3 regions of the Pseudarthrobacter xylosi genome follow, and region 2 is predicted to be linked to each of the others. Evidence: riboswitches for the same ligand, from Rfam matches in the RefSeq annotation. Region 2 holds a riboswitch; each other region holds the start of a gene.
What was found. A riboswitch is a leader RNA that binds a small molecule or an ion and turns the genes downstream of it on or off. The one in region 2 is predicted to bind cyclic di-AMP.
Positions count from the first base shown of each region.

Region 1 (9,860 bases), on a different contig from region 2:
GACAGTGTCAACACCCTTTTTGGCCGGACAAACACGGTACCTACTGCCGATCAAACGTCCAGAAGCAGCTTTCCAAGAGGGACGTCCAGCTAAAGCGGCTACGTCATGTCGTACCCGCAGCCCAGAACCATGAAGAGGTGTAGGCCAACCAGGGCCAACCCGACAGAACCGGAACGAGGAAACCGCATAGCCAAAGCTCGCAGCAGGCGGAAGGCCCACCAGCCAGGGTCTTGAACCCGTCAGCCCACACACCTGAACAGGCCCCGCGGCGACCAGGCCACAGCCCGCACACCAGCCGTCAGAGCGACGCGACCACAAGCTTTGTCAACACGCCAAAGCAAAATCGCCTCTGACGAGGGAAAACGTCGTGCCCGAGGTGGGACTCGAACTGCATTCCAGCCCCTGCAAACACTGGGAACTCACGGAAACATGCGGAATCCGGCCCGATCCGACCCCTGTACGACCCAGTCCGACGGCAATAGTGTGCACATTGTGCACACCCCCGAAATGACTCTTCTGCACACGCCGAACGCCAACCGCGCTACCCACTTTTGGAGCGCGGTTCCTCCGTGCGCTAGGAATCCGGACGGGTTCGCCCCGTCCTAACTTGTGTGTGACGCCGTCTGCCAGGGCGAAGCATGTACTCGCCGGGAGGCCCACCCAACAAAGTAGGCCATCTTGCAGTGACGCTACGTGCACCCATCTCATGACCTGTTCGGCAGACACGGACATGACCACGCCAAGAGGCGACTATGAGGCCATCCAGCGGAGGGCATGGTAGTCGCCCGCCGGATCCTTGGATTCGCTGCGTTCATGTCTTGTCCCACCCAGCCAAAGGACTGTCCAGCCATCCGCCACTCTCCGTCCGCCTCCTTCACCATTGAGGCGTGAAAACACCCTCTGGTCAGTGACGGCTAGGGCTTCGTGGGCTGATATCGGCCGCGCCGTCGGCATCAGTCGCCAGTCCGCCCACGAACGGTGGACGGAAAAACAGTGACCTGCACTAGGTGGTAGGCCCACCACCAGCATGTCAGGGCCAAGCCCGCCACCGCGTCGGGTTGAGCCAGGCAGAGCGACAGAGCTTGCCAGGCATTCAAAAGGCCGGTGATTCATTGCCCCCAGGCATTGAATCGCCGGCCTTCAGTGGTCCGACTAGCCTGCGCGCACGAAGGTGACGGCGCCCTTGGATGTCATCCATGTCAGGGGGTGGACTGCGGTTTCGTTCTTGCCGTTCAGCCCGGAGCTAAGCACTTGACCGTTGCCGACGTAAATTCCTACGTGGCCAGGTTGCATCACCATGTCACCGGGCTGGGGATCGGTGACAACGGTGCCGTAGTTCATGAACTGCATCGGACCGAGGTCCCCAACGGGGATACCGGCAGCACCCAGGGCGTTTTCCACCAATCGTGTGCAGTCCTGGATCATGCCGATCTGGGCGTAGGCGGAGGAAACCATCGCGGCGTTGACTCCACCTGTTGCCGGGGCGACCACCGGCGCGGCAGCAGCGGGGGTGACTGTGATTTGAGCCTTGGCCGGCGCAGCAGCCTTCGCGACGGCTGCCGGGGCGGCCTCAACGGCCACAGGTTTGGGTGCTTCCACGACAGGCGCCGGCGTGGTCTCAACGGCAGGACGCTCGAAGGAAATCTGGACCGTGGAATCTGCGCTAAGCGGGGCCTGTGCCTGGCTGGCGAGTTCAAGGTTTGAGGTCGACTCCGCATCGCGCTGGGCCGGGGCGTCCGCTGCCTGCGCGGCAATGCCGCTGGTCAGGACGAGGCCGGAAGCTGCTGCGATGACGGCGGCCTGGCGGCCCACACCGCCAGCATTGTCAGCGACGGATTTGGACAGGACCGCAAGAGCACTGGTTTGGACGGGGACCGCGCAGCGGCGGCCGTGAGCTTTGCGAATGGGCATGAAAGGGCCTCTCCCACTGCCTGCGAGGTTAGCTGTCGGATTCGGATGGGAGACACCCGGCCGCAGTTCCAGCGCAAGCTGGAGGTGCGGCTTCACCCCAAGGCCTGCTCGAAGCAGGCCACAATTGGTTTCCCCGTCTCTGCCGGACGAATTTGCGAACGGATCCCGAGGCGGCGGCAGAGTTAGGCAATCAGCTCAGGAGTGCCGCATTCGGATAACCGGCACGCGCCCGACCCTACGGGAAAACCCAAGTCGATGTCACATTTGCATAACGGTGTTTCGCTTTCCTTCGCCGTGCGTGAGCAATTGCAGTGGGGGTGATGTTCCGCGAAGCGGGCCGCCACCCTTGACACTGATACCCCCTGGGGGTATATTTTGGAGTGTTGTCAGTGAAGTGGTATGTCCCGGCAGGCGCGATTGGCGCCGCCTTCACAGCCGTTCAACCCCAGCGCCCCTTGATCCATCGTCCCAGAATGGAAACTGACATGTGTGGAACTGAAAACCGGACCGAACTGCCCCTCGCCTCCTCCGCCGCGGGTTGCAGCTGCTGCTCAACCGAAGCCTCCTCCGCACCCGCCACGGCCGCCGGCGCCAGCGGCGTCGAGTTCGCTGTTGAAGGCTTGACCTGCGGGCATTGCGTCCAGACTGTTGAGAAGGCCGTCTCCGCCCTTGACGGTGTGGAACCCGCCTCTGTTGATCTCGTTCCCGGCGGCCGTTCCCGTCTTATCGTCGGAGGTAAGGCCGATAGTGCCGCTGTGCGTGAGGCTGTCACCTCCGCCGGCTACGCCCTAACCAGCCACTGACCTCTTCACGCCTCCCCTGGCAGCCACTGCCCGGAAAAAGCGCAATCTCCTCTCGAAAGAAAACCCATGGAAGATCACACCCAGCATCACGGTGGACATCCAAGCGAACCCACGCCCCCGCCCGAACAAAACAACACTTCCCCTGCGTCGGTCACCACAGTCACCGAACACCCACACAGCCACCACGAGGTCCACAGCGGGCAGGATGACCATGCGGTTCACAGCCACGGACAGCACGCCGGGCACAGCACCGCTATGTTCAAAAACAGGTTCTGGCTGACCCTGGCCCTGTCCGTCCCCGTCGTCTACTTCAGCCCCATGGTCGGGCACATCCTCGGCTACATGGCCCCGATGTTCCCCGGCTCGACCTGGATCCCGCCCGTCCTGGGCACCGTCATCTTCCTGTACGGCGGCCAGCCGTTCCTCAAGGGCGGATGGCAGGAACTAAAGAACCGGCAGCCGGGGATGATGCTGCTGATCGCGATGGCCATCACCGTCGCGTCCGCCGCGTCCTGGGTCACCACCCTGGGCATCGGCGGGCTCGACCTGGATTTCTGGTGGGAACTGGCACTGCTGGTAGCGATCATGCTGCTGGGCCACTGGATCGAAATGCGGGCCCTCGGCTCTGCCCAGGGCGCTCTGGATGCTCTCGCCGCGCTCCTTCCCGACGAGGCTGAACGCATCACCGACGCCGGCACGGAAACTGTTCCGGTCTCTGCCCTCCGCGAAGGCGACAACGTCCTGGTCCGCCCCGGCGCCAGGATGCCAGCGGACGGAACGGTCGTGGACGGCCAGGCCGAGTTCGACGAGTCGATGATCACCGGCGAATCCAAAACCGTTCTCCGCAGCCCCGGTGACACTGTTGTGGCCGGGACCGTCGCCACCGATAGCAGCGTCCGGGTCCAGGTCACCGCCGTCGGTGAGAACACGGCGCTGGCAGGGATCCAGCGGCTGGTCGCCGAAGCCCAGGCGTCCTCCTCTAAAGCACAGGCCCTGGCCGACCGGGCGGCGGCCTTCCTGTTCTACTTCGCCGCTGGCGCCGGCGTCATCACTTTCATCGTCTGGTCGCTGCTCGGCAGCGTCCCGGAGGCTGTCACCCGCACCGTCACGGTATTGGTCATCGCCTGCCCGCACGCGCTGGGGCTGGCCATTCCGCTGGTCATCGCCATCTCCACCGAGCAGGCAGCCCGGGCAGGGGTGCTGATCAAGAACCGGATGGCCTTGGAACGCATGCGCACCATCGACGTGGTCCTGTTCGACAAGACCGGCACGTTGACTACTGGTGAGCCTGATCTGAAGGACATCGCGACGGTGCCCGGTGAGGAAGCTGATGCGGTGCTGGCCCTCGCGGCCGCGGTGGAGTCCGACAGTGAGCATCCCGTAGCCCGGGCCATCGTCCGGGCAGCGCGGGAGCGGAACCTGAGGTTCCCGCAAGCAACGGACTTCAGTTCACTGACGGGACGGGGTGTCCGCGCCACCGTCGATGGCCGCACCGTCCATGTCGGCGGCCCGGCGCTGCTGCGCGAACTCGGCCTCACCGAACCCGACGCGTTGGCGCAATCCACCGAGACCTGGATGGGCCGGGGAGCCGCGGTGCTGCACGTCATCGACGGGGATCAGGTTCTGGGAGCGGTCAGCCTCGAAGACAGCATCCGGCCCGAATCCCGCCAAGCGGTGGCAGCATTGCAGAACCGGGGCGTCAAGGTGGCCATGATCACCGGCGACGCCCGCCAGGTCGCCCAGGCAGTCGCTGAAGACCTGAAGATCGATGAGGTCTTCGCTGAAGTACTTCCGGCAGACAAGGACAAGAAGGTCGCCGAACTCCAGGCCCGTGGGATGAAGGTCGCCATGGTCGGCGACGGGGTGAACGACTCCCCGGCACTGGCCCGCGCAGAGGTGGGCATCGCCATCGGCGCCGGCACCGACGTCGCCATGGAATCGGCAGGTGTAGTACTGGCCGGAAACGATCCACGCGCCGTCCTGTCCATGGTGGACCTGTCCCGCGCCAGCTACCGCAAGATGTGGCAAAACCTCATCTGGGCCACCGGCTACAACGTCCTCGCCGTCCCCCTGGCCGCCGGCGTCCTGGCGTTCGCCGGGGTAGTTCTGTCCCCAGCCGCCGGGGCGGTGCTGATGTCGATATCCACGATTGTGGTGGCCCTGAACGCCCAACTGCTGCGGAGGATGAAACTGAACCCCTCCCAAGTACGTTGAACCCTATGGCGCTGACCGGCCCTAAAGCCCACAGCCGGTAGCCTTAAGACCACCAAGCCGGCACGGAAAGGAGGAAAAGTTGTGACCGCAGTATCCCGCGGCCCCGTCACCGCTTTCCTCCTCCGTGCAGGCCTTCTGACCATGACCCTGGCCATCATCGCCGGAATCTTCGGCATGCACATCATGACCGGGGCCCACAACATGGCTGGCGCCCACAACATGCCCGGCGCAACTGCGGACACGGTCATGGGCCAGACGCACAGCACCCCGCCCGGCCACGCCAGCCACGGGACTGAACTGTCGCCGGACGCGGCCATAGCCGCCGAACCGGTAAATGACTCGCCTTCCTCTTGCTCCACTTCCGGAGGCTGCCCCAAGATGTCGGCCATGGACGCTTCCTGCGTGCTGGCGCCAGGGAATACCTCCCTCGCGGCCTCCTTGTCGGGAGCAGCCGCCTACTCGGTGCCTGACCTCGGCCGCGCGACTGCAGCGGGCACGAACTATTCCTTCTCACCGGACGGCCCCTCACCCGGTGACCTCAGTATCAGCCGCACGTAAACGAGCACTGCTGCGCCCCGTATCCTGCGCACAGTCGCAGCATGGGCACGCAACGAAACAGGCCGCCCTCCGGGGGCGGCCCACACTACACGCACCACCAAGGCGCCCAGGCGCCGCTGATACTTTGAGGACCCTGATTTAAATGAAAAAGACCCTGACCATTTCCACTGCCGCCGTCGCCGCAGCAATCGCCCTCGCCGGATGCTCCGCCGGTTCAGGAACCGGAAGTTCGGACGGAAGCAGCATGCCCGGCATGAACCACGGCAGCTCCGGCATGGCATCAAGCTCAGCCCCTCCTGCTTCGGCTCAGTTCAACGACGCGGACACCATGTTCGCGCAGATGATGATCCCGCACCACGCCCAGGCCGTGACCATGAGTGACACCATGCTCAAAAAAGAAGGCCTCCCGGCCGCTGTGACAGATCTGGCCACCAAGATCAAAGCGGCCCAGGGACCAGAGATCGAGAAGATGACCGGCTGGCTTGAAAGCTGGGGCCAGCCCACGATGATGCCCACTAATATGCCTTCGGGCCACAGCATGTCCGGGATGATGGGCGAGGACGACATGGCCAAACTCGAGTCCGCACAGGGCACCGAAGCGGCCAAGCTCTTCCTCACCCAGATGATCGCCCACCACCAAGGCGCCGTCATGATGGCCAAGACCGAAACCACCGACGGAAAGAACGCCGAAGCGGTCCAGCTCAGTAAAGACATCGTCAGCTCACAGGAAACCGAAATCCAGGAAATGAAAGACCTGCTAGCCACCCTCTAGCCAGCACACCAGCAGCGCCGGCCCCTCCCCCGGGGCCGGCGCCTCCCCACAAACATTTCCGGTCCACCATTGGAGTTTTTCCGTGCCCCTGCACTCTTTGACCCGTCCCCGGCCCGCAGCCGCCATCGCCGCAGCAACCCTCTTATTCACCTTGTCCGCCTGCAGCCCCAACTCATCAACCAACACTCCGAACGCCGGCACCGCACCTTCCACTGCCGCCTCCGGTCTTCCCAGTTCACACGTTCACGGCCTGAGCGTGAACCGCGAAACCGACCAGGTCTTACTGGCCACCCATGACGGTCTCTTCGACGTCACCAAATCCCCGGCCACCAAAATCGGGGACACCAACGACCTGATGGGCTTCACCGCCGCCGCTGACCAGGACGTCTTTTACGCCTCCGGGCACCCTGGCCCCGGCTCGAATCTGCCCAACCCCATGGGCCTGATCAAATCTGCGGACGGCGGTAAGACGTGGGAGCAGCTTTCACGCCAGCGCGTATCGGACTTCCATGCCCTCACGGCAGTCAAGTCTGGAATAGTCGCCTACGACGGGGCGCTTTGGACCAGTCCCGACGGGAAATCCTGGTCAGCGGCCACCGCCGGGTTCGTTCCCGCCGTCCTGGCTGGCACCCCGGAAGGTGACACCGTTCTGGCCACCACTAAGGACGGGCTTCAGCGCTCCACCGACGGCGGGAAAACTTGGCAACTGAACACCACGGCCCCCATTGTCCAGTTCGTGACATTTGACAGCAGCACCGAAACCTTCGGTATTGAACCGGACGGTTCGGTCCACTATTCAGCAGATGCCGGAACTACATGGTCCCGCGTCGGCCGGATCGACGGACAGGTCCAGGCGGTAGCCGCTGTAGAAGGGGCGGCAGGCAAACCCTGGTTGTGGGCTGCAACCCCTACCGGGTTGGTTGTTTCCACTGACGGCGGGGCGACGTTCCGGCCCGCCGACGCCGTCTAACTGACGGACACCGAACGAACTCCTCACCTCACTCGGCTGACACTCCGGCTGCGCTGCGGGGCGGGTTCCCCTAGGATCCCGCCCCGTCCCCAAGACCGCGAGGCTATCGCCGCAATCCGGCCATGGTCACCATGACCAGCCGGAGCACCGCCTCCCGGGACGTCAGTGTGGCCGCCGCTTCAAGGGCGTGGAGGCAAAAGGCGGCAAGTTCTTCCGGCGCGACGTCCTGCCGGAACTCCCCCGCCCCGGCGCCCTGGCGAACCAGATCCGCCAGGAATCCGTTCAGATGCTGTTGCGCCAAACCGACATGCGCGCCGCGGTGGAGCCGGACAGTATCGGGTGATCCATGCCCGGCACTGCTGAGGAAGGCATAGGCTTCCAGCACTGCCTGAAGCTGCCGCCCAGGTTCCTCAGTCTGCTGCCGGACCTCGTCCAGGTGTCGCAGATGAGCCTGGATCTGGCGCTCATGCCAGGCCAGGAGAATAGTCTCGACGTCCGGAAAATACTTGTACAGTGTCGCCCTGCCGATACCGGCGCGCTGTGCGATCCCGGACATCGTCACCCCGCCAACGCCGTCCGCTGCTACGAGCTGCGCCGTGGCGTCCAGGATCGCCCCACGCACGGCGTCGCGGTGCGTCTCGATGGTCTCGTTCCACAGCTTCGGCATAACCGCAGAATACAACACGACGCACATTCGACATAGTGACGCAACCAATACATACTGTCTTATAAAATGGGGTGTTCACCCTGCCCACCAGAAGCGAGGAAAGTTATGACAGAACATCCTGCATCCAAGGCCCCTTCAGGCGAACAACGCGGACCGGCGCCCCGGCACAAAACGCCGCGGTGGGTGCTGGGCTTCCTTGCCGCTGCGGCCCTGATCGTTGTAGTTGTCGCCGTCGTGCACCTGAGCGGCGGCGGAATGGTGAACCACACTCCGTGAAAGTAATGCCGCCGGCCCTGCGCAAGGCCACACTGCTGGTCCACGTGGCCTGTTCTGTGGGCTGGCTCGGCGCTGTTGCAACATTTCTTGTCCTGGCCATCGCCGGCCTGAGCTCCGTCGACAGCCAGCTGGTACGCGCCTCATATATTGGAATGAGCCTGGTTGGCTGGACTGTCATCTTCCCGCTCAGTCTGGCTGCCCTGCTGTCGGGCATTGTCCAGGCACTGAGCACTCCATGGGGTCTCTTCCGGCATTACTGGGTGCTGATCAAACTGCTGATCACCACGGTGGCCGCCGCCCTGCTGCTACTCCACCTGCAACCGGTCACCCAGATGGCCACAATTGCCTCCTCCACCGATCTTGCTGCGGCTGATATGACGGGCATTCGCATCCAACTCGTCGCCGACGCCGGTGCCGCCTTGGCCGCGCTGCTGATCGTGACGGTACTTTCCGTCTACAAGCCACGGGGCCTCACCCGCTACGGGCAGGACCGCGCCGCAAGACAACCAGCAGCCCTCCGCCAGGACTAGTTCAGCACCACCTGCGGCCCCGGGGGACCACGTGCTCCTTTTCTTGGGACACGGTGATGGCCCGCGAGCTGCAGTCCGGCGTAACAGTCCACCTCGGATTCGGTGTCGTATCCCTCCTACTCACGACCTTGGGCTGGGAGCATGCGCTGGAGAGACCGGGAATGCCATCTCCTATACGGTCACTCAGGTGTTGGTTGAGTGGGACACCGACGGGGAGTACAACATCCGGTGGGAGGCCACCTAGCTGGTACGCCGGCTGCAAAGGGCTCCTGAGCTACGGGCGCCCTGGACGGATATTTTCAGCAAGTAGCGCGCTGAAAAAACTCGAGTACCTGCTACGCATGTGTACTTGTGTCTGGCTCAACTAGGTTTCTAGGTACGGTGACACTTCGGAGCGGCTGGCTCCGGGGCACCAGGTTGCGGGCAGATCTAACCCTTTCTGCTTCTCCCATGGCGGTCACTTGCCTGACGCTGTCAGGTTGCCCTGCACGTACTGCCACCCCGCGAGGCATGATGAGAAAACCAGCCGCTCCTCTTTCAACTGCCCCGGCACCGGTATTCTTCGACGCCAGCGGAAATCGCTGGCCCCGAGTCCTGACCGTTCTGTTTACCGCAGTGATGTTGATGGTCCTTTCGCTGGTTTCAATCCTCCCCGCGGCGACGGCCCCGGTGCGCTATGGGGACCGCAACCAGGCAGTCAGCTATCCACGGCTGCTGCTGGCGCAGCAGGACCTGGAGAACATCCCGAAGATCGGCTACAGAGAAGGCGCCGCCATTTTTCACCGGATCGCGCTGGTAGAGCCCAAAGATGGCAAGGTCCTGCTCAAGGATCCCTTCAGCGACACTGTCTGGCGGGAAGCCACCGCTGACGAGGTGGCCGTTATTGGTAGCAGCCCCTACGTTGTGGAGGCGTATGGCCGGCCGCTGAACCGGACGCTTATGCTGACCTTCGACGACGGGCCCGATCCGCTCTTCACCACGCAACTCCTGGACCTGCTCTCCCGCGAAGGCGTGCCGGCAACCTTCTTCCCGGTCGGCGACAACATCGTTAAACACCCGGACATTTTCCGCCGCATCGTCCGTGAAGGGCATATGGTTGGCAACCACACCATGTCTCACGCCGATTTCTGGGCCCACGACGACGCCTACAACCGCCAAC
Region 1 is NZ_JBVAYT010000016.1:1,155-11,014, forward strand. It holds gene ACZY1F_RS20710 (NlpC/P60 family protein) at 1,153-1,911, opposite strand; cyclic di-AMP (ydaO/yuaA leader) riboswitch at 1,919-2,100, opposite strand; gene ACZY1F_RS20715 (heavy-metal-associated domain-containing protein) at 2,385-2,714, shown strand; gene ACZY1F_RS20720 (heavy metal translocating P-type ATPase) at 2,781-4,928, shown strand; gene ACZY1F_RS20725 (hypothetical protein) at 5,010-5,486, shown strand; gene ACZY1F_RS20730 (DUF305 domain-containing protein) at 5,629-6,258, shown strand; gene ACZY1F_RS20735 (F510_1955 family glycosylhydrolase) at 6,341-7,228, shown strand; gene ACZY1F_RS20740 (TetR/AcrR family transcriptional regulator) at 7,332-7,895, opposite strand; gene ACZY1F_RS20745 (hypothetical protein) at 8,001-8,171, shown strand; gene ACZY1F_RS20750 (DUF2269 domain-containing protein) at 8,168-8,701, shown strand; gene ACZY1F_RS20755 (bifunctional polysaccharide deacetylase/glycosyltransferase family 2 protein) at 9,212-9,860, shown strand, end outside.
Region 1: linked by a shared signal. The riboswitch ahead of ACZY1F_RS20710 (NlpC/P60 family protein) and the one ahead of ACZY1F_RS21150 (aggregation-promoting factor C-terminal-like domain-containing protein) in region 2 are both predicted to bind cyclic di-AMP.

Region 2 (9,860 bases):
GTATGGGGAGAATTCGCTGCCCGGTACGGCCTGGACATCGCCGAGATCCTGCGCACTTCGCACGGCATCCAGGCTGCGGATACCGTCCGACGCTTCGCGCCGGCCGGAGCCGACGTTGTGGCGCTCACTGCCGAACTCGGTGCCATGGAACGGGTGCGGACTGCCGGTATTGTCGCGTTGCCGGGGGCTGCCGAGCTGCTTCGCAGCCTCCCGGCCGAGGCAGTGGCGCTGGTGACCTCAGCGGACAGGACCCTCGCGGACATCCGCATGGACGCCGCGGGACTCGCCATGCCAGCCAAGGCCGTGACGGCGGAACTGGTCACGCAGGGCAAACCGGACCCGGAAGGGTATCTGAAGGCAGCCGGACTGCTGGGCGTGCAGCCGGAGGACGCCGTGGTGTTCGAGGATGCACCCGCCGGAATTGCGGCAGGGGTTGCCGCGGGGATCCGCACGGTGGCCGTGGGTCCCAATACGGGCGTATTGCCGGCAGGAGTGCTCCACATCCCGGACTACCGTGGAGTGACTGTCTCCGTGGAACGGAACGCCGGGGGACGGCCGATCATTTCTTTCCGGCTTTGAGGTCGGCGACCATCTTCGTGATCCGCCTGGCCCGGGTTTCGTCCGACTTGGCATCTCCGATTGGCTCCACGTACCGGCGCTGCGTGCTGTAGTTCAGCGTGGCGTAAAAAGCCTGCGCTTCGGGTTCGGCAGCCAGGGCTGCGGCCAGATCGTCGGGGACCTCGATGATGCGCGGCTGGGTGTCCAGTTCCACGTCCACCTCGATGGTGTCGCCGGCGGCAACTCCGGTGAATTCCCGGTTGGCGGTGCTCACCCCGATCAGGTTCTGTCCGCCCATGACCGCAATGCTGCTCCGGTAGCTCTTGCCGTTGATGGTCACCACCACCGGCGGACGCTTGCCCGCGCCGAGAGCCGAGATGACCTCCTCGGGAACTTCGATTCCCGCCTTGTTGCCGCTGCCCAGGATGGTGGTGGTGATTTTCATGGCCCAAGTATGGCAGCCCTGGCGCCGGGAATCAGGCGCAGGGGAGTCCGGGTAAGGCGGAGTCGGCCTCCTAGTACCAGTTGTGCGACAGGTGGAAGTTCAGCGCGCCGCACGGTGACTGGTAGCGCTCCTGGATGTAGTTCAAGCCCCAGTTGATCTGCGTGCGGTAGTTGGTGAGGTAGTCCCCGCCGGAGCTGGCCATCTTCTCAGCGGGCAATGACTGGACGATTCCGTATGCGCCGCTGCTGGCATTGGTGGCCGTGGTGGTCCATTCGGATTCCTTGGTCCACAGCGTCTGCAGGCACTGCATCTGGTCAGCGGACCAGCCGTAGGTCGCCAGCTGCCCGGCGGCGTAGGCCTGGGCTCCTGCGGGATCGTTGACGGCCACAACGGGAGCGGGTACAGGTTCGGGAGCCGGTGCCGGCGCCGGTGCAGCCTCCGGAGCGACCTCCGGGGCGGGGGCCTGCGCAGGCGCCGGTTCGGCAGCCTGGGGCGCGACGTTGATCTCGGCCGGCGCAGCCTCTGGGGTGGCCGGAGCCTGAATCTCGGCTGCTTGGATGCTCAGCTTCGACTGGGCGCTGGCGTCTTCGGCGGCCTGGTCCACGCTGGCCGCAAGTGAAGCGGACTCGGAAGCGTGTGCCGCGGCGGTGACTCCGACCAGCAGGGCGCACGCCGTCGCCAATGCCGCGGCGCGCTGGCCCACGGAGGGAATCCGGGCCGCCTTGGACAGTGGGGACATAGCTGCACCGATACGGGTCTGCTTGCGGTGGCTGGCGGACTTTGTATCGCCCTGCGGGCGTGTTTCTACCTTGAATTCAGACATGATGGATCGCCTCTCACACCTGCGGAGTTAGCTGTCGGGTTCGGATGAGGGCATCCGGCCACACGGCACAATCACGTGTTGGCTTAACCCCAAAGGGCACTTGGTGCCCGGGACGGTGGGTCCCCCGCCTCTGCCTCTGAAGACGGAATCCGGGAAGTGGCAGAGCTTGGCGTCATCCGGATATGCGGCCCAAACGGGATCCGCACTTGTTCGACGCTACAGGAGCTGGACGCTTAAGTCACATTTTGGTAACAGGAATCACGAAGACGGTGTGTCGCCTTGCTGCGCTCGGGCTTCGGTTAGGTGCACCATGGCGCCAGCAGGAAAAAGTAAGGTGAACTCTGTCCGCCCGGCCCGCGAGGCCACTGCCACGCTCCCGCCGTGGGCCTCCATGATGGACTGGACAATGGACAGGCCCAGGCCGCTGGTGCCCTCCGATGCCCCGGCGCCCACGGCCGGTGCCGTTCCCTTGCGGGCCGCGTCTGCGCGGGCAAACCGGGAGAAAACGTGGTCCACGAACTCCGCAGGGATGCCGCCGCCGTCGTCCGTTACGGTCACTGCAGAGCCCCCATCTGCAGACTTCGTGACAGCGGTGACCACGGTGGTCCCGGGCGGCGTGTGTTTGCGCGCGTTGGAGAGCAGGTTGACCAGCACCTGACGCAGTTGGGAGGCATCACCGTTGACGGCAAGCGGTTCGTCGGGCAGTTCAAGGCGCCAGCGGTGGTCCGGGGCTATGACTTTCTCGTCACTGACGGTTTCGATCACGAGTTGGGTGAGATCAACTTCGCTGAGCTTAAGGGGCTGTCCCTCATCGAGCCGGGCCAGTAGCAGCAGATCCTCCACCAGGGTGGTCATACGTTCGGACTGGCTCTGGACGCGGGCCAGGGACTTCCGCCCGTCCGGCGTGAAGTCCTCGGTCATCCGCATCAGCTCCGTATACCCGCGGATGGCGGTCAGCGGGGTGCGCAGTTCATGGGAAGCGTCGGCAACGAACTGCCGCACCTTGGTCTCGCTCCGCTGCCGCGCCTCGAGGGCACTGGCCACGTTGTCCAGCATCAGGTTGAGGGCGTGTCCTACGCTGCCCACTTCGGTTCCGGGGTTGGAGTTCGACGGCGGGACGCGCACCGCGAGTGCCACCTCGCCGGCATCCAGCGGGAGCCGGGCCACCCGGGTTGCCACCTCGGAAAGCTGCTCCAACGGTTTCATGGTGCGCCGGATGAGCACGGTTCCTGCCAGCCCGATCAGCGCCAGGCCGCCAAGGGAAACGAATACAAACGTCCATACCAGCGATGCCAGGGTGCTTTCCTTGGCGGCCAGCGGAAGGCCCGTGACGAGGACATCGCCGTAGCCGGTTTCCACGGCCACAATCCGGTAATCCCCGTTGGACAGCGAGCGGTTCGCAGGGACGCCGTTCCGCGCCAGTGCCAGCAGGGTCTGCTTGTCTGCGGCGTCGAGGGGCAGGCGTGTGATGCCCGAGTCCAGGAAGCCGCCACTGTTGATCTGGCCGTTCAGGATCCGCGCATTCAGCGTTCCTACGCTCTGCCCGCGGGAATCAAGCGGGTCCGGCCTGCCGTTGAATCCTCCCAAGGGCTGGCGGCCCGGATCGTTCGAGCGCTTGGCGGCCTGGCTCAGCTGGTCATCCAGCTGGCCGGTGAGGAAGGAGTCCATGGAGGCATAGCTGAACAGTCCCACGGCGCCGCAGATGGCCACCAGGAGGGCCATGGCCAACAGGATCAGGCGCGTACGCAGATGCCAGGTATCCGGTTTCAGCCAGCTCCGGGCTGGTGCTGGGGTTGCTCGCGGCGAGGACATGGAGCAGCTACTCGGCCGGCTTGATGACGTAGCCGGCGCCCCGCACGGTATGGATCATGGGCGGGTGCACGGCATCCACTTTCTTGCGCAGGTAGGAGATGTAGAGCTCCACAATGTTGGCCTGGCCGCCGAAGTCGTAGTTCCAGACGCGGTCCAGGATCTGGGCCTTGCTGATCACCCGTTTGGGGTTCTCCATAAGGTACCGGAGCAGCTCGAACTGGGTGGCCGTTAGCTGAAGGTCGTCGCCCGCGCGGGTCACTTCGCGGGTGTCGATGTTGAGGACAAGATCGCCCACCACCAGTTCCGCTGTGTCCATCGCGGCAACGCCGGAGCGCTGGACCAGGCGGTGCAGGCGCAGCAGGACCTCCTCCATGCTGAACGGCTTGGTCACGTAATCGTCCCCGCCGGCCGCGAGGCCCAGGATCCTGTCCTGAACGGCGTCCTTGGCAGTCAGGAACAGCGCAGGTACCTCCGGCGCGAAGGCGCGGATCCTGCCCAGCAGCTCAACGCCGTCGAACCCTGGCAGCATCACGTCCAGCACCAGGACGTCCGGGCGGAACTCCTTGGCGAGCTTGACGGCCTCCGGGCCATCCGAAGCGACGGCAACGGACCAGCCGGCCATGCGCAGCCCCATGCTCATAAGTTCGGAAAGGCTGGGTTCGTCGTCTACCACCAGGGCGCGGATGGGGGAGCCGTCCGGGTGGGCCAGCTGCGGAAGGTTGTTGGTCATGGAATGCGAAGTGGCCATGGGACAACTCTCCGATCATTCGGTTAGCCCGCGCTATGGGGTTCCTGTGCGCACGCTGTGAATGCCAGCCTAGCGAGCTGGGTGGGCGGGCGGGATGCCGAGCTTGCGCCGGGCCGCCGTCTTTTCCGTTGGACAGGTGGCCAAAGGCCACAAGCAATTTCGGCGAGTCATGGCACGGTGAATCTAATGGGCTTAACGCCACGAATAAGCGAAGATTATTCGTTGATCAGGGCCCTATGAACACCCTCAGCGGACAACAACTTACGATTTGTCGTCATTTCCGAATGGTGATCTATCACACAAATCCGCATTCTGTCTCACTATGCGGAACAACGCACCCATTGTTACTTGCAAGTTCTTATTGTTACGTTGCACACTTTGAATTGTGAACAAGAACTCAACAGCACCTGCAGCCGCAGAATATTGGCCCAGCACATCCGCTGCTGCCGACATGCGCTGTTGTCGAATGCACGCCTGACCTTCAGACCCCACGGAGTTCCTAGGCATTCGCCCCCAGCCCAGCGTAGGGCGCCCTCCCCAGATCTCATTGCGGGGAAATCAGCATTCGAGCCGCGATGACGGCCATTCACATTGAGGTAAGCATTCATGTCAGTTGCATCCGGATACGTCCACATCTCCGTCCGTAACGCAGGCAAGGCGGGCCAGGCTTCCGGTCTCCGCCAAGGCTTCGGCGCTCGACCGGCATTCGCCCCGGCAGCCCCAGGCGCCAGCTTTCCCGCCCCCGGCTACGCGCCCCAGGGCTACAACCCCAACTCCTACGGCCAGCTCCGTGCTGTCCAGCCTGCCGAAGCCGCGCCGCTCACCGCGCCCACCCCGGTTATCGCGGGGCCAAACGCCGTGCGGCCCGTCGCCAACGACACCGTAGCCCGTGGATTTGTCCTCTACATGGGCATCGACGAGGAAACCGCAGCGGCCGCCGGAACCTCCATTGCCAAGCTTGCCCAGGAAATCCGCGCTTACGCTCAGTCACTCGTGACCGGTGCCGAAAGCTACGCTGCGGTGGCCGTGGCCCCGGCCGGCACCCCCGGTTCCGCGCTCGACGTCGTCCGTTCCACCTTTGGTGACCCCACCGTGAACGCACAGAAGCGCACGGAGACTGCCCGGCTGCAGCAGCCCCAGGATCCGCGCCCGTCCGGTGTCCTGATCGACCTTGCCCGCCGCGAAGTCCACCTTGACGGCGAATCCCTGAACCTGACCTTCAAGGAATTCGAACTCCTGAACTACCTGGTCGAAAACGGTACCCGCACCGTGGGCCGCGATGAGCTGCTCGAGGGCCTGTGGCGCAACGCCGAGGAAGTCCCCAACGAGCGCACCATCGACGTCCACATCCGCCGCCTCCGCTCGAAGCTGGGCCGCCTCGCCAACACCGTCCGCACCGTCCGCGGCCAGGGCTACCGCTTCTACGAGCACCCCGAAGTTATTGTCTGGGCTGCTCCGGAATACTCGATCTAGTCCTTCAGCGACGCACCAAAGCGGCCGTACCCCTGAGGTGCGGTCGCTTTAGCTTTCACGGGACGCCATCCCCGCAGACGAACCCACGAGCCGGGCGCCTCAAGCGGAAGTTGCTGGAAAGGACGCTGCAGCGCAGCGGGATATCCCGAAAGCGCCGTTGTTGCGTGAGGTACGAGCGCAGGCGCAGAGGGATCGTCGCGCGAAAGCGGAAGCGGCCGCCCTGGCTGAAGGTTACGGGCGCTAGGCTTGGGGGATGAGCGACCACCACATCAAACGCCTGGTGATCATGCGGCATGCCAAGGCCGACTGGCCCGGCGGTGTGGCGGATCATGAGCGGCCGCTGGAGGAGCGGGGGCACCGCGAGGCGCCCCTGGCCGGCAAGTGGCTGGTCAAGCACGGCATCCTCCCGGACTTCATCCTGTGTTCCAGTGCGCTGCGCACCCGCCAGACCTGCACCTGGGTGTGCTCCGAGCTGGGGGATAAGGCCCCGACGCCGAAGCTTGAGGACGGCCTCTACGCCGCCTCTGCACTGCGGATGCTCGCCGTGGTCAACCACGTGCCTGACACCGTCACCACCCTGATGCTCATCTCACACATGCCTGGCGTCCAGGACCTCGCCATGCACCTTGCCTCACGCGACTCGAACCACGACGCCTACATGGACGCCGCCACGCGCTACCCCACCAGCGCACTCACGGTGCTGGAAACGGAAAAACCCTGGGCCGAGCTGGACGGGCAGGATGCCAGGCTGACCAAGTTCAAGGTCCCGCGAGCCCACTGACCCCGCGCGTTCCGGCGACCTCGCGCAGCAGCCCGGCGACGTGCTGGATACCGGGGCTGGCCGCCATGGTCCGGCGGTACACGATGCCCACCTGCCTGACCTGCGTGGGGTTGATCACGGGCAGGCACACGACGTCTTCAGGCAGTGCGGGCCGGCCGAGGCGGGGGACCAGCGCCACAACGACTCCCTGCTCCACCAGGGCGATGTGGGTAGCGAAGTCAGGATCGTAGACCCTGATGTCCGGCACCCGGCCTAGATCGGCGAAGATCCGCAGCAGCGCCTCGTTGCAGATGGCGCCGTGCGGCGTGCTGATCCACCGTTCGTCCACGAGGTCGGCCGGTTCCACCTGGCTGCGCCCGGCCAGCGGATGGTCGCGGTGCACCAGGACGTCAGCAACGTCCTCGCACAGCCAGTCGAGCGTCATGTGCTCCGGTATGACCAGCGGGACGGAGTTCCAGTTGTGGACCACACCGAGGTCCGCCTCCCCGTTGGCCACCCGCGCCACGGCTTCCCGAGGGTCCTCGGCCAGCACGCTGATGTCCAGGTCCGCTTCCGAAGAAGCCAGCCGTCCCAGCACTGGCCCCAGGAGGCCACGGCACGCGGTGGAAAAGGAAACAACCTTGAGGTGCCCGGTAGGTTTGGCCGGATCCGCCAACAAGGTGGATTCCAGTTCCTCGAGCTCCGACATGATGCGCCGGCCGTAGGCTGCCAGGGTGAGCCCCCGCTCAGTCAGCAGCACCCCGCGGCCGCGGCGCTCCAGGACGGGGAACCCGGTCTGCTTTTCCAGCTTCTTGATCTGTTGGGAGACGGCAGACGGGCTGAAGCCCATCACCTCCGATGCCGCTATAACCGAACCGTGTTGTTCGATTGCCGCCAGCGCCCGGAGCGAACCGATCTCAATCATGAAGCAAACGTACATGATTAGCCGCAGAATTCAACGCTGGTGCTTCATCTGGCCTTCTGTAAGAGTGGGACCGTGAACCTCCGACACTCCCTCCTCGCCACCCTGGTCGCCGTACTCTGGGGCCTGAACTTCGTGGCCATCGACTTCGGCCTGCATGCAAATGGCAGAGAGGTTCCCCCGCTCCTTTTTGTGGCCATGCGGTTCCTCCTGGTGGTCTTCCCCTGGATCTTCTTTATCAGGAAGCCGGACGTCAGCTGGCAGGCGATCATCGGCGTCGGCGTCTTTATGAGCGCGGGCCAGTTCGGCCTCCTCTACCTGGCCATGGCGCTAGGCATGCCGGCAGGCCTCGCCTCCCTGGTCCTCCAGGCGCAGGTGCTGCTTACCGTCCTCCTGGCTGCCGGTGTACTGCGCGAGCGGCCAAGCCGGAGCCAACTGGCCGGCGTCGTTCTTGGCGTTGCGGGCCTGGCCGTGGTGGCCGTCGGCCGCAGTGCCGTGGCCCCGCTGCTGCCGCTCATCATCGTTCTGGGAGCCGCGCTGTCCTGGGCTGCCGGTAACGTCATTGCGCGTCAGGCCAAGGCCGCCTCCGGGCTGGGATTGGTGGTCTGGTCCGGCGCAGTGGTGCCCCTTCCCCTCGCCGGACTGTCGCTGCTGGTGGACGGCCCGGAAGCGGTGTTCGGCACATTGGCAGACCTCCAGCCAGCCACGATCCTGAGCGTGCTGTACACGGCGATTTTCGCATCGCTGGTGGGGTACGGAATCTGGAACCGGCTCTTGGCCAGCTACCCGTCGTCGGCCGTGGTGCCCTTCACCCTACTGGTCCCCGTGGTGGGCATGAGCGCTGCCTGGCTGGCATTGGGGGAAGTCCCGACGCCGGCCGAACTGGCTGGCGGGCTGCTCCTCCTGTGCGGGGTGGCGACAGCGGTACTCGCTGGCCGTGGCCGGCGCGGTCCACGGCTGGGTCAGCGGCGTGACGCCGGTTTGGCACCCGTCTTGGTGCCCGGTTTGGGTGCCGGCTTGCGGACCGGGGAGGCGGACGACGACGGTCGCTTGCCTGCCGAGGCAGGCATCCGTGCTGGCGCTCGGAGCCCTGACTCGCGCTGAGCTGTTGCGGTACCCCGGGGTGCCGCGCCACTGGTTGCGGCGCCTCTGGTTGCGGCGCCTCTGGCGGCCGCGGTCCGAGATGCTGGGTACCTCGCAGCAGGACGGCCTACGCCGGACGCGGACCGCCGCTTGGCCGGCGACGGCTTCCGTTTCGCAGTTCCCGGACGCGTTCCCCTGGGCCAGGCAGCGCCAAGGAAGAGGACCGCTAGTGTGGCAACTGCTGAGGCCGCACCCCAGTAAAAATAGTTGTCCGGATCCCCCGTGGGGAGCGGTGTGCCGAAGAACGACGACTGCTCGGCGAAGGCCAGCTCCCAGGTGCTGACAAAGGCCAGGGAAAAGGCAATGGATAAGCTGGATCCCGCGGCGGTGGCAACCAGCACCAAGCGGCGCCCGCGTGCCAGCACCTCCGCTACAGCCGCCACGTAGGCCAGCGCAACCAGGCCCAGGAACGTGACCATCACGGCCTCTTCCAGGGTGATGGCGGTGAGCACCAGCATGCCCAAGGCGGCGACAGCCGCGATCACGGCAAACTTTCCGCTGTTACCCATGTGGCGCATGTGTTCAATCATCCCGCTACTTCACAACATAGCCGCGCATGATTGCCATGATTGCTGCAACGCTTTGGTCACGGGTGCGTTCGGGATTGTAGGTCTGCCGGTCCAGCCCCACCACGAAGCAGGCGCCAAAGATCGCCGTCTCCAAGCTGCCCCGCGAGATCGTTTCGTCCACCTGATACGCGGCAGCCACGTTCTCTATGGCCGCGCCGATCACCGCCAGGAGTTCAGACCGGAGCACCGCGAACGTGTCCCGCCATTCGCTGGGAGTCCGCCAGTTTTCGCTCACCCACAAGCGGGCGAAGGACGGGTAATCGGCCATAAAATCCATGGCCTGGCCGATCATGGCCTCCATGGCCAGCAGCGGATCGGCCCCTGGTTGCCCGGCCTCGCTCAGCAGGCGTGCCTTCAGGATGTCCACGCCGTGCCGCAGCAGCTGTGCGATCAGATCCGATTTGCTGCCGAAGTTGTAGTAGACAGTGCCCTTGGAGACGCCCGCTGCCGCGGCGATCTCGTCCACCGTGACACCAGCTGCGCCCCGCTGGCCGATGAGTTCCATGGACGCATCGAAGAGCTTCTGCCGGGTGGCTTTGGTCCGGGCCGGGCGAAGTTTCTTTTCCGCCGGCCCGTGCATGGCCGGATCGTGCCTGTCGGGATCATG
Region 2 is NZ_JBVAYT010000020.1:932-10,791, forward strand. It holds gene ACZY1F_RS21140 (HAD-IA family hydrolase) at 1-579, shown strand, start outside; gene ACZY1F_RS21145 (DUF1905 domain-containing protein) at 560-1,003, opposite strand; gene ACZY1F_RS21150 (aggregation-promoting factor C-terminal-like domain-containing protein) at 1,074-1,826, opposite strand; cyclic di-AMP (ydaO/yuaA leader) riboswitch at 1,832-1,984, opposite strand; gene ACZY1F_RS21155 (sensor histidine kinase) at 2,085-3,638, opposite strand; gene ACZY1F_RS21160 (response regulator transcription factor) at 3,646-4,386, opposite strand; gene ACZY1F_RS21165 (winged helix-turn-helix domain-containing protein) at 4,993-5,859, shown strand; gene ACZY1F_RS21170 (SixA phosphatase family protein) at 6,113-6,640, shown strand; gene ACZY1F_RS21175 (LysR family transcriptional regulator) at 6,618-7,544, opposite strand; gene ACZY1F_RS21180 (EamA family transporter) at 7,617-8,645, shown strand; gene ACZY1F_RS21185 (TetR/AcrR family transcriptional regulator) at 9,219-9,833, opposite strand.

Region 3 (9,860 bases), on a different contig from region 2:
TGGCGTCCACCAGGACCAGGGAATCGGCGTCGGCGCCCGCAACGCGCTTGACCGGAGCCGCGACGCCGGTGGAGGTTTCGTTCTGCGGCCAGGCGTAGACATCCACGCCTGCCTCGGCGGCCGATACCGGGCGGGTGCCGGGCTCGGACTTGATGATGGAGGAGGCGTCCAGGAACGGGGCCTTGTTGGTGGCTGAGGCGAACTTGGAGCCGAACTCGCCGAAGGACAGGTGCTGGGCCTTCTTCTCCACCAGGCCGAAGCTGGCGACGTCCCAGAAAGCCGTGGAGCCGCCGACGCCGAGGACCACTTCGTAGCCTTCGGGGGCGCGGAAGAACTGGCTGAGGCCTTCGCGGACGGAGCCTACGAGGTTCTTGACGGGAGCCTGACGGTGGGAGGTCCCCAGGATGGTCTTGGACGCCGCTGAGAGCGCCTCGAGCTGCTCCGGCCGGACCTTGGACGGGCCTGCGCCGAACCGTCCATCCTTTGGCAGGAGGTCGGCAGGAATAGTGATGCTGGTTTCGCTCACGGGGGCTCCAATTTCGGCATGGACGTCGCTCACGTCCGGACGGTGGGGTGGCCGGTAGTCGGCAGTGACTGGATAAGGACCTCCTTTATTCTGCCTGAACCCTTGATTGGGCGGGAACTGGCGCCGTCATAGTCCGGCCAATGAGACCGTTTCTTCCTGCCCGTGATTATCCAGACAAATTCAAAATAGGCTAAGCTTTTTAGCGGACCTCGCCGCTGAGCGGGACGCGATACGGTGGGACAACGCAAGGTACTGCGCTCGAGGAGCTGAGCTGGATGACGGATCTGATCGATACTACGGAGATGTATCTTCGGACCATTTTGGAGCTTGAAGAAGAGAACATCGTTGCTCTTCGCGCACGCATCGCCGAACGGCTGCGGCATTCCGGCCCCACGGTGTCCCAAACCATCGGCCGGATGGAGCGCGACGGACTGGTAGTGGTCTCCGGAGACCGCCATCTGGAGCTGACCGAAGCCGGGCGGAAACGCGCCACGGAAGTGATGCGCAAGCACAGGCTGGCCGAACGGCTCCTTGCGGATGTGATTGGCCTGGACTGGGCCTACGTCCACGATGAAGCGTGCCGCTGGGAGCACGTGATGAGTGAACGCGTTGAGCAGCGCATCTACGAATTGCTCAACCACCCCACCGAGTCGCCCTACGGCAACCCCATCCCCGGGCTGGCCGCACTGGGCGGGCCGGCGTCCGCGCTGCCTGACGCCGCTGTGATTAATCTCCTGGATGCGATGCAGGGCTACGGGCCGGCGTCGAACGTGACGGTCAGCCGGTTGGCCGAGCCCATCCAGGTGGAACCTGAGCTGCTGGTCCAGCTGGACGAGGGCGGAATCAGGCCAGGTGCCTCGGTGTCCCTGGAACGCGTGGGGGAGTACATCTCCGTGCGGGTTCCGGGCATAGAAGGGGCGCTCGAGCTGCCCCCGGAAGTGGCATCGCACGTCTTCGTTTCCGTCCGCTGACGGGACGGCGGTCCCCCCGCGTGGGGCCGCGGGATAGCGCAATGACGACTCGTTCCGCAAAGATAACGGAATTGTTACTGTCCAACTTAATCACCTATAGTTGAAACTCAGCGTCGATACAAAAGCGTTACCTGATCCGAAGCCGAGCTCTGCCAGCGGATCAGGTGCACGAGTCACCAACTGGCAGAGGCGGGGGAACCACAACCGGCAGTCGCGAGACTGCCTTGGGGTGAAGTCCGTCAGCAGCAAGCCTCTTCCAGCGAAGGATCCTCACGGGATATCTCTGCGCCAAGTGCTTGTCACGGCGGACCGGGTCTTTGAACTCTCTGACCCGAATCCGACAGCTAACTTCGCAGGCTACCCAGAGAGGAACATTCTTGACCACGCAATACTCCAGGGGCCGCCGTCGCGCGGCGGGTCCCGCTTCGGCGCCCAGAGTGGCCGAGGATTTCACCGCGGAAAGGCCCCGCGACCCACAGCGGGAAGCACGCCGCCGCCGGGGACCCTTCCGGCAGATGACGGATTTCGCCGCTGCCAGTGGCCTCGGCCAGAAGGCCGGCATCGCCTTGGCAGCAACAGGCCTGGCTCTCACGGTGACGGTTCCCGTGACCGGCCCCGTGATGGCCACCCCGGCGCCCGGCCAGCCGGCGTCGTCCGTTTCCGCCGCCCCGCAGCCCGAAGTTACCGCCGAAGCCGCCGCCCAAATTGACTTCAGCCGCTCATCAGTGGTTACCCAGGGTGATCCCGACGGCAAGCTGAAGCAGCTGCTGAGCGCCCAGTCCGCGGGATCCATTACCCGCGCCGCCTCGGCCGGAAGCCTGGGCTCGCCGCTGGCCCAGCTGGTTACGGCCTCACCCTTCGGATTCCGGGTCAGCCCCATCACCGGCGGCACCGGCGACTTCCACCGTGGCCAGGATTACGTGGCACAGTGCGGAACCTCCGTCATGGCCGCTGCCAGCGGCACCGTGACCTTCGTCGGCTGGCACCAGTATGGTGGCGGCAACCGCGTGGTGGTGGATCATGGCAACGGCCTTGAAACCACGTACAACCACCTCTCGTCCGCCAGCGTCAAGGTAGGCCAGACGGTCAGCCGCGGCGACGTAATTGCCCTCAGTGGCACCACGGGCGCGTCCACGGGCTGCCACCTCCACTTCGAGGTCCAGATCAACGGCGAAGTCGTCGACCCCACCGGCTGGCTCTGACTCAAATGATGGCAAACTCTCGGATCGCAGCGACGTGCCGTGACCTGAATGTGACATTGGCCAGGAACTCCTGTAACGTCTAAAGCGCGTCAACTTTTCCGAAGTTGACGTTCTTGAGTGGATTGCCTAGCTCTGCCACCGCTCAAGGTCCGTTCGCATGACATCGTCTGGCAGGGGCGGGGGAACCAATTTTGGTCTTCGATTCTGAAGGCCTTGGGGTTAAGTCGCAAAGCTTCCACTGTGAAGCAGCGTGGCCGGGTGACTCCCATCCGAATCCGACAGCTCACCTCGTAGGCATTGGGAGAGGCTACCTTCGTGTCTTCACGCCATAATTCTGCGCGCCACCGCGCACAACCGGTTCGCACCAACCCCTTGGACTCCGTGTCCAAGGCAGTCAGTGCTAATGCCGGGACCGTAGGTCGCCAGGCTGCCGTTATCGCAGCTGCATCAGGTCTGATCCTGAGCATGGGGCTTCCGGCCAACGCCGCGGATACCACCGCCGGCGTTTCCGCCTCTACCGAGTCCGGTTCCGCGCAGACGGCACTCGCCGTAACTGCGGCGCCCACGGCTACCGTTTCCTTCGAGCGCCCCGTGATCAAGACCACGCCGGCACCGAAGGTTGAGACGGTTCGTGCGCAGTCCACGGCCTCCGAAACCGGGGCTCAGGGTGCTGCCGCAACCGAGGCCGCGGCCTCCAAGCTCGCTGACACTGTCTCCTCCGCTGCCGCTTCGGGTCTGGCAGCACTTGCCTACACCGGTATCGGCCACCCCTACGTTTGGGGCGGCACCACTCCCAATGGCTGGGACTGCTCAGGCTTTACGCAGTGGGTCTACGCCCAGGCCGGCATCAGCATTCCCCGCACCAATGCCTGGACAGCCATGCGGCCCACCGCCACACCGGCTCCCGGTGACCTGGTCATGCAGAATGGCGGCGCCCACGTTGGCATTTACGTCGGCAACGGCATGATGATCAGCGCACTTAACCCGTCACAGGGCACGCTGCTGCACTCCGTGGCCTCCACAGGCGGCGGATCCTTCTACACCATGAAGTAGAAGAACCGCACTTCGCTGGAAACTTTTCGCTAAATCCCCGTTCGGGGCGTGCCGGCGTACCCCCAAGATGCCGGCGCGTCCAAAGCCCTCGTGCTGCCCACGCGGTCCTGAGGAAAACGAAAGAGAGAAATTAATGACTACACGTGCAACTGTTGCACGGCACCGCGCCGAGGTCGCCAAGACCAACTCGCTGGCTGTCATTGCCAAGGCTGTCGGCGACAACGCCGGCGGCATGGGCCGTCAGGCCGCGGTTATCGCTGCCGCTTCCGGCCTTGTCCTGACCAGTGGTATCGCTGCGAACGCGGCAGACACCGGAGTGCAGCACGAAGGTGCTTCCGCTTCGAACCTTGAGGTTGAGGTTTCGGCCCCGGCCATTATTTCCGCTGCTTCCACCATTGCCATCTCCTACGAGAAGCCGGCCGTGACCACCACTCCGGCTCCGGTTGAGGCTCCCGAGCCGGTTGTTGAAGCTCCGGCTCCAGCTCCGGCCAAGGCCGCGGCCACTATCAAGGTAGCGTCGGCAACCCCTGCCGCTCCCTCGGCTCCCGTCGCTGCCAGCGGCAAGGGTGCTGCCATCCTGTCCGCTGCGTACGCGCAGCTCGGCGTCAGCCAGGACTGCACCATGCTGGTGACCAACGCCCTGGCCGCCGTGGGCATCAACTACCACGGCTGGCCCGCCGGCTACCTGTCCCTGGGTAAGACCGTGAGCGCCGCCGAGGCCCAGCCCGGCGACCTGATCTACTACGCAGACGGCGGCGCGGGCATGGCCCACATTGCCGTGTACGCGGGCAACGGCCAGGCAGTCCACGGCGGTTACAACGGCAACCAGACCGTTGTATTCAGCGCCAATGTTGGTTCAGGACCGGTTTTCATCCGCGTGTCCTAGCAGCTGCTTGAGTGTTCAAAGGACCCCCGCCTCACGGCGGGGGTCCTTTGCTGTCTGCGGGCTGTCGCACAAATCCGGACGGGCGGCCAGGCCCGACACGGGATCCCGGATACTTCCGGATTAGTTGATCCCGGGATTCTTTGTTTACTCTTGTGGTGTCGATCCATAGCCCGGATATGCCGGGGGCAGCCGGCCCTCGTGCCCCTGACGGGTGCGGCCACAAAGAGGTACGTGCATGCGCACTCTCGTTCTGAATGCTGGATATGAACCGCTGGCGGTAGTCACCTTCCGCCGGGCGCTGGTGCTTGTGCTCACGGGCAAGGCCAGCGTTATTGCCGAAGGCGATGACCCTGTGGTGGGGCCCCAGGAGATTATGGGCCGCCCGTCCGTGATACTCCTGAACCGCTACATCCGCCCCAGATACAACCAGAGCACCGCTGTCAGCCGCCGCGGCGTCCTGCGGCGGGACGGCCACCGCTGCGCTTATTGCGGCAAAGGGGCCCACACAATCGACCATGTCCAGCCCAAATCACGTGGCGGCGCCGACTCCTGGGAAAACCTGGTGGCCGCGTGCCTCCGCTGCAACAACAGCAAGGGCGATCACACCCCGGCTGAAATGGGCTGGAAGCTCAGGTTTGTCCCGGAACCGCCGCACGGCACCATCTGGCAGATCAAGGAACTTGAGAAGCCAACGCCGGCCTGGGATCCATTCCTGCTGCCGGAACGGGCTGCCTGATTTCGCGCCGCTGCTTCAGCCCCGCGCAGCATCCCGGCCCCGAGCAGTATTGCAGCCCCGAGCAGTATTCCGGCCTGCACGGTTAAGCTGGGTGGGTGGACGCTGACCCCCTCGAATTCGATGCCGTCATCCTCGCCGGCGGCCGTTCGTCGCGGCTCGGTGGCGTGCCCAAACAGAGCCTGACGTACGACGGCGACTCCCTGTTGCGCCGCTCGGTGGCCGCTGCCGGGGGTGCCGGAGCCGCCGTAGTGGTCGGGCCGGATATCCCGGAAGTGCCTGGCGGGGAGGTCCCGGCCGGGTTTCTGCGCTGCCGCGAGGACCCTCCGTTCAGCGGCCCCGCGGCTGCCATTGCGGCCGGGCTCGCGGCACTGGCCGCTGCGGGCGGCAGCCGTCCCGGGCTGACGCTGGTGCTGGCCTGCGATATGCCCAACGTAGGGCAGGCGGTGGCGGCGCTGAAGGCTGCGTTGCGTTCACGAGGGCCCGGCGCAGGACCTGCCGCAGGCAGTCCTGCGGGCCTGGAACCGGACGGCGTGGTGGCCGTCTCGGAGGATGGCCGCCGCCAGCCGCTCATTGGTTTTTATAGCACAGCCGCGCTACAACGTTCCGTGGCAGAACTGGAAAGCACAGGACGCTTAATCAACGGGTCGGTGAGGGCACTCCTTGCTAGTCTGGACGTGCAGCTTGTCGCCGTTCCGGCCGGCTCCACGGCAGACGTGGATACCTGGGACGATGCCGCCGCACTTGGAGTGGCCGGTCCGGATCCCCTGAGCGGGCTCCGGGGCAACACGGCCGCGAACGATTTGGGAGGCAGAGCGTGAAAAGCCAGGAAGAGACGCTGGAAGAGTGGTGCAGGTCCTTGCTCCAGGCGTATGAACTGGAGGACGTCCAGATCGACGTCAACACCATTCTGTCGCTGGCCGGCGTGGCAGCCCACTCAGTGGTCCGCCCGGCTGCCCCGCTCACCACTTTTATTGCCGGATTCGCCGCGGGCCTGGCTGCGGGATCGGGACAGGCCTCGAACGGCGCCGCCATGACCGCTGCCATGGACCGTGCCCGCAGCCTGGCTGCTGACTATGACGCCGAATCCGCCGGGACCCCCGTCGAATGACTCCCGTTCAGTGACCGCCGCCACCGGCGACGTATCCGAAAATCCTGAGCAGCAGTCAGCCCCGTCAAAGCACCTCGCCCACACCTGGGATGAGGCGCGCAAGGCCGCTTTTGATATCGCCACGCCGATTCCGCCCGGCCAGGTTCCCCTGGGCCAGGCCCTGGGCAGGGTCCTGGCCAGCGACATCACTGCGTTGCACGACATGCCGCACTACGCGTCATCGGCGATGGACGGCTGGGCCGTCAACGGCACTGGTCCCTGGATCGTGGCAGAACCCGGCCAGCGGCTGGCACCCCACCAGGCCAGCCCCATCGTCACCGGCGGACTGATCCCGCCCGGTGCTAAAGCTGTCCTGCGCAGCGAAGCTGCCGTGCTTGGAACGGACGACGACGGCCTTCCGCTGCTGATGACCGGCGGCACCGCCCGCCCCGGCGAGCCCGGGAACGGCCAGCACATCAGGAAGGCCGGCGAAGAAGCCGCCGCGGGAGAGGTGCTGGTCAAAGCCGGCGTAACACTGAACCCGGCCCATCTGGCGGTGGCGGCCCTGGCCGGGCACGATGACCTGCTGGTCCAGGGCAAGCCCGTGGTTAAACTCCTGCTGACCGGCTCCGAAGTTGTTGCCCAGGGGCTGCCGGTCCCAGGACAGGTCCGGGACACCTTCGGTCCGCAGCTCGCGGCCGTTGTGGGAATGCTCGGCGGCATCAACGGCGGCCAGGAACGGATCGGCGACTCTTACGCTGAGTGGCTGGACGGACTGGCGGACCTCCCACCCGAGGTGCCGGACCCCTCCGCGCTGCCAGCCGACGTCGTGATCACCACCGGCGGTACGGGCGTCTCAGATACCGACCACCTCCGCCGGGCCGTGGCGGAACTGGGCGGGCGGCTGGTTATTGACGGCATCGCCATGCGCCCCGGCCATCCGGCTGTCCTGGCCGAGCTCCCCGACGGTCGATTTGTCCTGGGTCTCCCCGGAAACCCGCTGGCGGCCATGATGGCACTGTCCACGGTGGGCGAACCGCTGCTGGCGGCGCTGGGCCACGGCAGTATGCCGCCGGTGCAGGAGGTCCCGTGCGGGACTACCATCGAGCCTGAGCCGGGACGGACCAGGCTGATGCCCTTCCGGCTTCTGTACGGGATGGCGTCACCGGCCAAGCACGCAGGTCCCGGGATGATGCGCGGACTGGCGTCGGCGCACGGAGTGCTGGTTGTTCCGCCGCATGGGGTACAGCTGGGCGAACCAGTCCCGGCGTTCGCATTGCCGTGGGGGCCGCCCGTGCCCGCGCCCACGGAGCCGGGTACCAAGCCCAAGGGCCGGCCCGCCGCGAAGCCGGCCACCCGGGCAGCTGGCAAGGACGCTGCGAAGCCCGCCGGCCCGGTGGACTGGAGTGCACTGCTGGGATAAGCGACGTGCTGCGGAATCCCGTACGCCGCGGCCCGGCCAGTGGTGCAATGATGGACCCATGAACAGCGCCAGCCGGCAGGTCCGGAACGTCCACGGGGCCCTTCGAGACAGTCCGGAGGTTCGCTGATGGGGCGCGTGACGCAGCGCCGCAAGGTGCACAAGTATGTTTTGGATGGCTCGCCCAGTGCCCTTGAGTTCCCGGTCCGCCACCGCGAGGACGTCCTCGCCGTCGAAGAGCCGCTGGAAATCCGGATCGGTTCGCTGTCGTTTTCGGTGACCATGCGGACTCCCGGGGACGACTTTGACCTGGTGGCCGGCTTCCTGGTGTCCGAGGGGATCATCTGGGCGCCCGAGCACCTCGTGTCGTTGCGGTTCTGCGCCGGCGAAGACGAAGACGGCGTCCAGACGTTCAATGTGGTGGAGGCCCAGCTGCGGCCCGACGTCGAACTCCCGGCGAAGGGACGGAACGTCTTCACCTCAAGTTCCTGCGGTATCTGCGGCACGGACTCGATTGAGGCAGTGCGCAAGTCTTCCCATTTCAGCCCGGCGGCGGATCCTTTGACCGTGCCCGCCGACGTGCTGGCTTCCCTTCCCGGACGGCTCCGCGAAGCCCAGGACGTTTTTGACGTCACCGGCGGAGTGCACGCCGCGGGCCTCTTCCGCATAACTGACGACGGCGGCGTGCAGCTCTTGTGCCTCCGCGAGGACGTGGGACGCCACAATGCCGTGGACAAGGTAGTGGGCTGGGCCCTGCGGGAGCGGTTGCTTCCGCTGACCGGGCTGGTCCTGCAGGTCTCGGGCCGCGCATCGTTCGAACTCGTGCAGAAAGCAGCGTTGGCGGGAATTCCCGTACTGGCGGCAGTGAGTGCACCATCGAGCCTTGCTGTGGAGCTGGCGGAGGCCAGCGGCATGACCCTGGCAGGATTCAGCCGGGGCACGAGCCTGAATATCTACGCCGGGCATGGCAGGATCACGCTGCCAGCAGCGCCGGTTCCTGCTGGCGTTGCTGGCGATGCTCCGGGGCGGACCCGGCCAAGTTAAGCGCGAACGCGCCGGGATAAAACGGCGCCGGCACCTTCGGCGGAGATTTCCCGTGACGCTTGGTTATTGAGCTACTAGCCGGTAGATTTTATCCATCGATTGGACGCGTTTGGTCCGGCTTTGAGTACTCCAGTTCAAGCACTAAGAGGGTTTACATTGCATGACGACCGCCGGATCACCGAAGTCCGCCTGGACCGGTTTGTCCGCGAGCGGATCATTCCCGCGGTTTACGCCCGCACCGTTCCGCTGAACCTAAGCAGCTGGGATGCGCCCGGCGAACCGGTGTCCGTGCTGGATGCGCTGCGGAATCGCTTCGAGCCGCAGGAACACGGTGCTGCCTGGGGCAAGCCGTGGGGGACCAAGTGGCTGCGCCTGCAGGGCGACGTCCCGGAGGCCTGGGGCACCGGCCCGGACACTGCCGTCGAAATCGTGGTGGACCTTGGCTTCATCAACGAGGCCCCCGGATTCCAGTGCGAGGGAATCGCCTGGCGACCTGACGGCACCATCATCAAGGCGATTTCGCCCCGGAACCAGTACATTCCGCTGAAGCTCCTGGGCAGCGGCATGTCCGTTGACTTCTACGTTGAGGCGGCCGCCAACCCGGACATGGCACAGGGCTGGACCTTCGCCGCCACACCCTACGGGGATAAGGCAACAGCAGGAACGGCGCCGCAGTACCGGCTGGGCAGGATCGCCATCGCCGAACTCAACCAGACCGTCTGGGAACTCCAGCAGGACATCTGGACCCTCGCCGGGCTCATGCACGAACTCTCCCCGGAGCAGCCGCGGCGCCATGAGATCCTCCGTGCGCTGGAACGGATGATGGACCAGATGGATCCCGACGACGTCCCAGGCACCGCCGCCGCCGGGCGGGCAACCTTGGCCGAAGTCCTGTCCAGGCCCGCCTACGCTTCCGCCCATCAATTGGTGGCTAC
Region 3 is NZ_JBVAYT010000002.1:54,898-64,757, forward strand. It holds gene serC (phosphoserine transaminase) at 1-526, opposite strand, end outside; gene ACZY1F_RS04310 (iron-dependent transcriptional repressor DtxR) at 802-1,497, shown strand; cyclic di-AMP (ydaO/yuaA leader) riboswitch at 1,637-1,871, shown strand; gene ACZY1F_RS04315 (M23 family metallopeptidase) at 1,875-2,699, shown strand; cyclic di-AMP (ydaO/yuaA leader) riboswitch at 2,848-3,010, shown strand; gene ACZY1F_RS04320 (C40 family peptidase) at 3,081-3,752, shown strand; gene ACZY1F_RS04325 (NlpC/P60 family protein) at 3,886-4,638, shown strand; gene ACZY1F_RS04330 (HNH endonuclease) at 4,874-5,374, shown strand; gene mobA (molybdenum cofactor guanylyltransferase) at 5,470-6,192, shown strand; gene ACZY1F_RS04340 (DUF6457 domain-containing protein) at 6,189-6,482, shown strand; gene ACZY1F_RS04345 (molybdopterin molybdotransferase MoeA) at 6,493-7,884, shown strand; gene fdhD (formate dehydrogenase accessory sulfurtransferase FdhD) at 8,011-8,925, shown strand; gene ACZY1F_RS04355 (alpha-mannosidase) at 9,082-9,860, shown strand, end outside.
Region 3: linked by a shared signal. The riboswitch ahead of ACZY1F_RS04315 (M23 family metallopeptidase) and the one ahead of ACZY1F_RS21150 (aggregation-promoting factor C-terminal-like domain-containing protein) in region 2 are both predicted to bind cyclic di-AMP.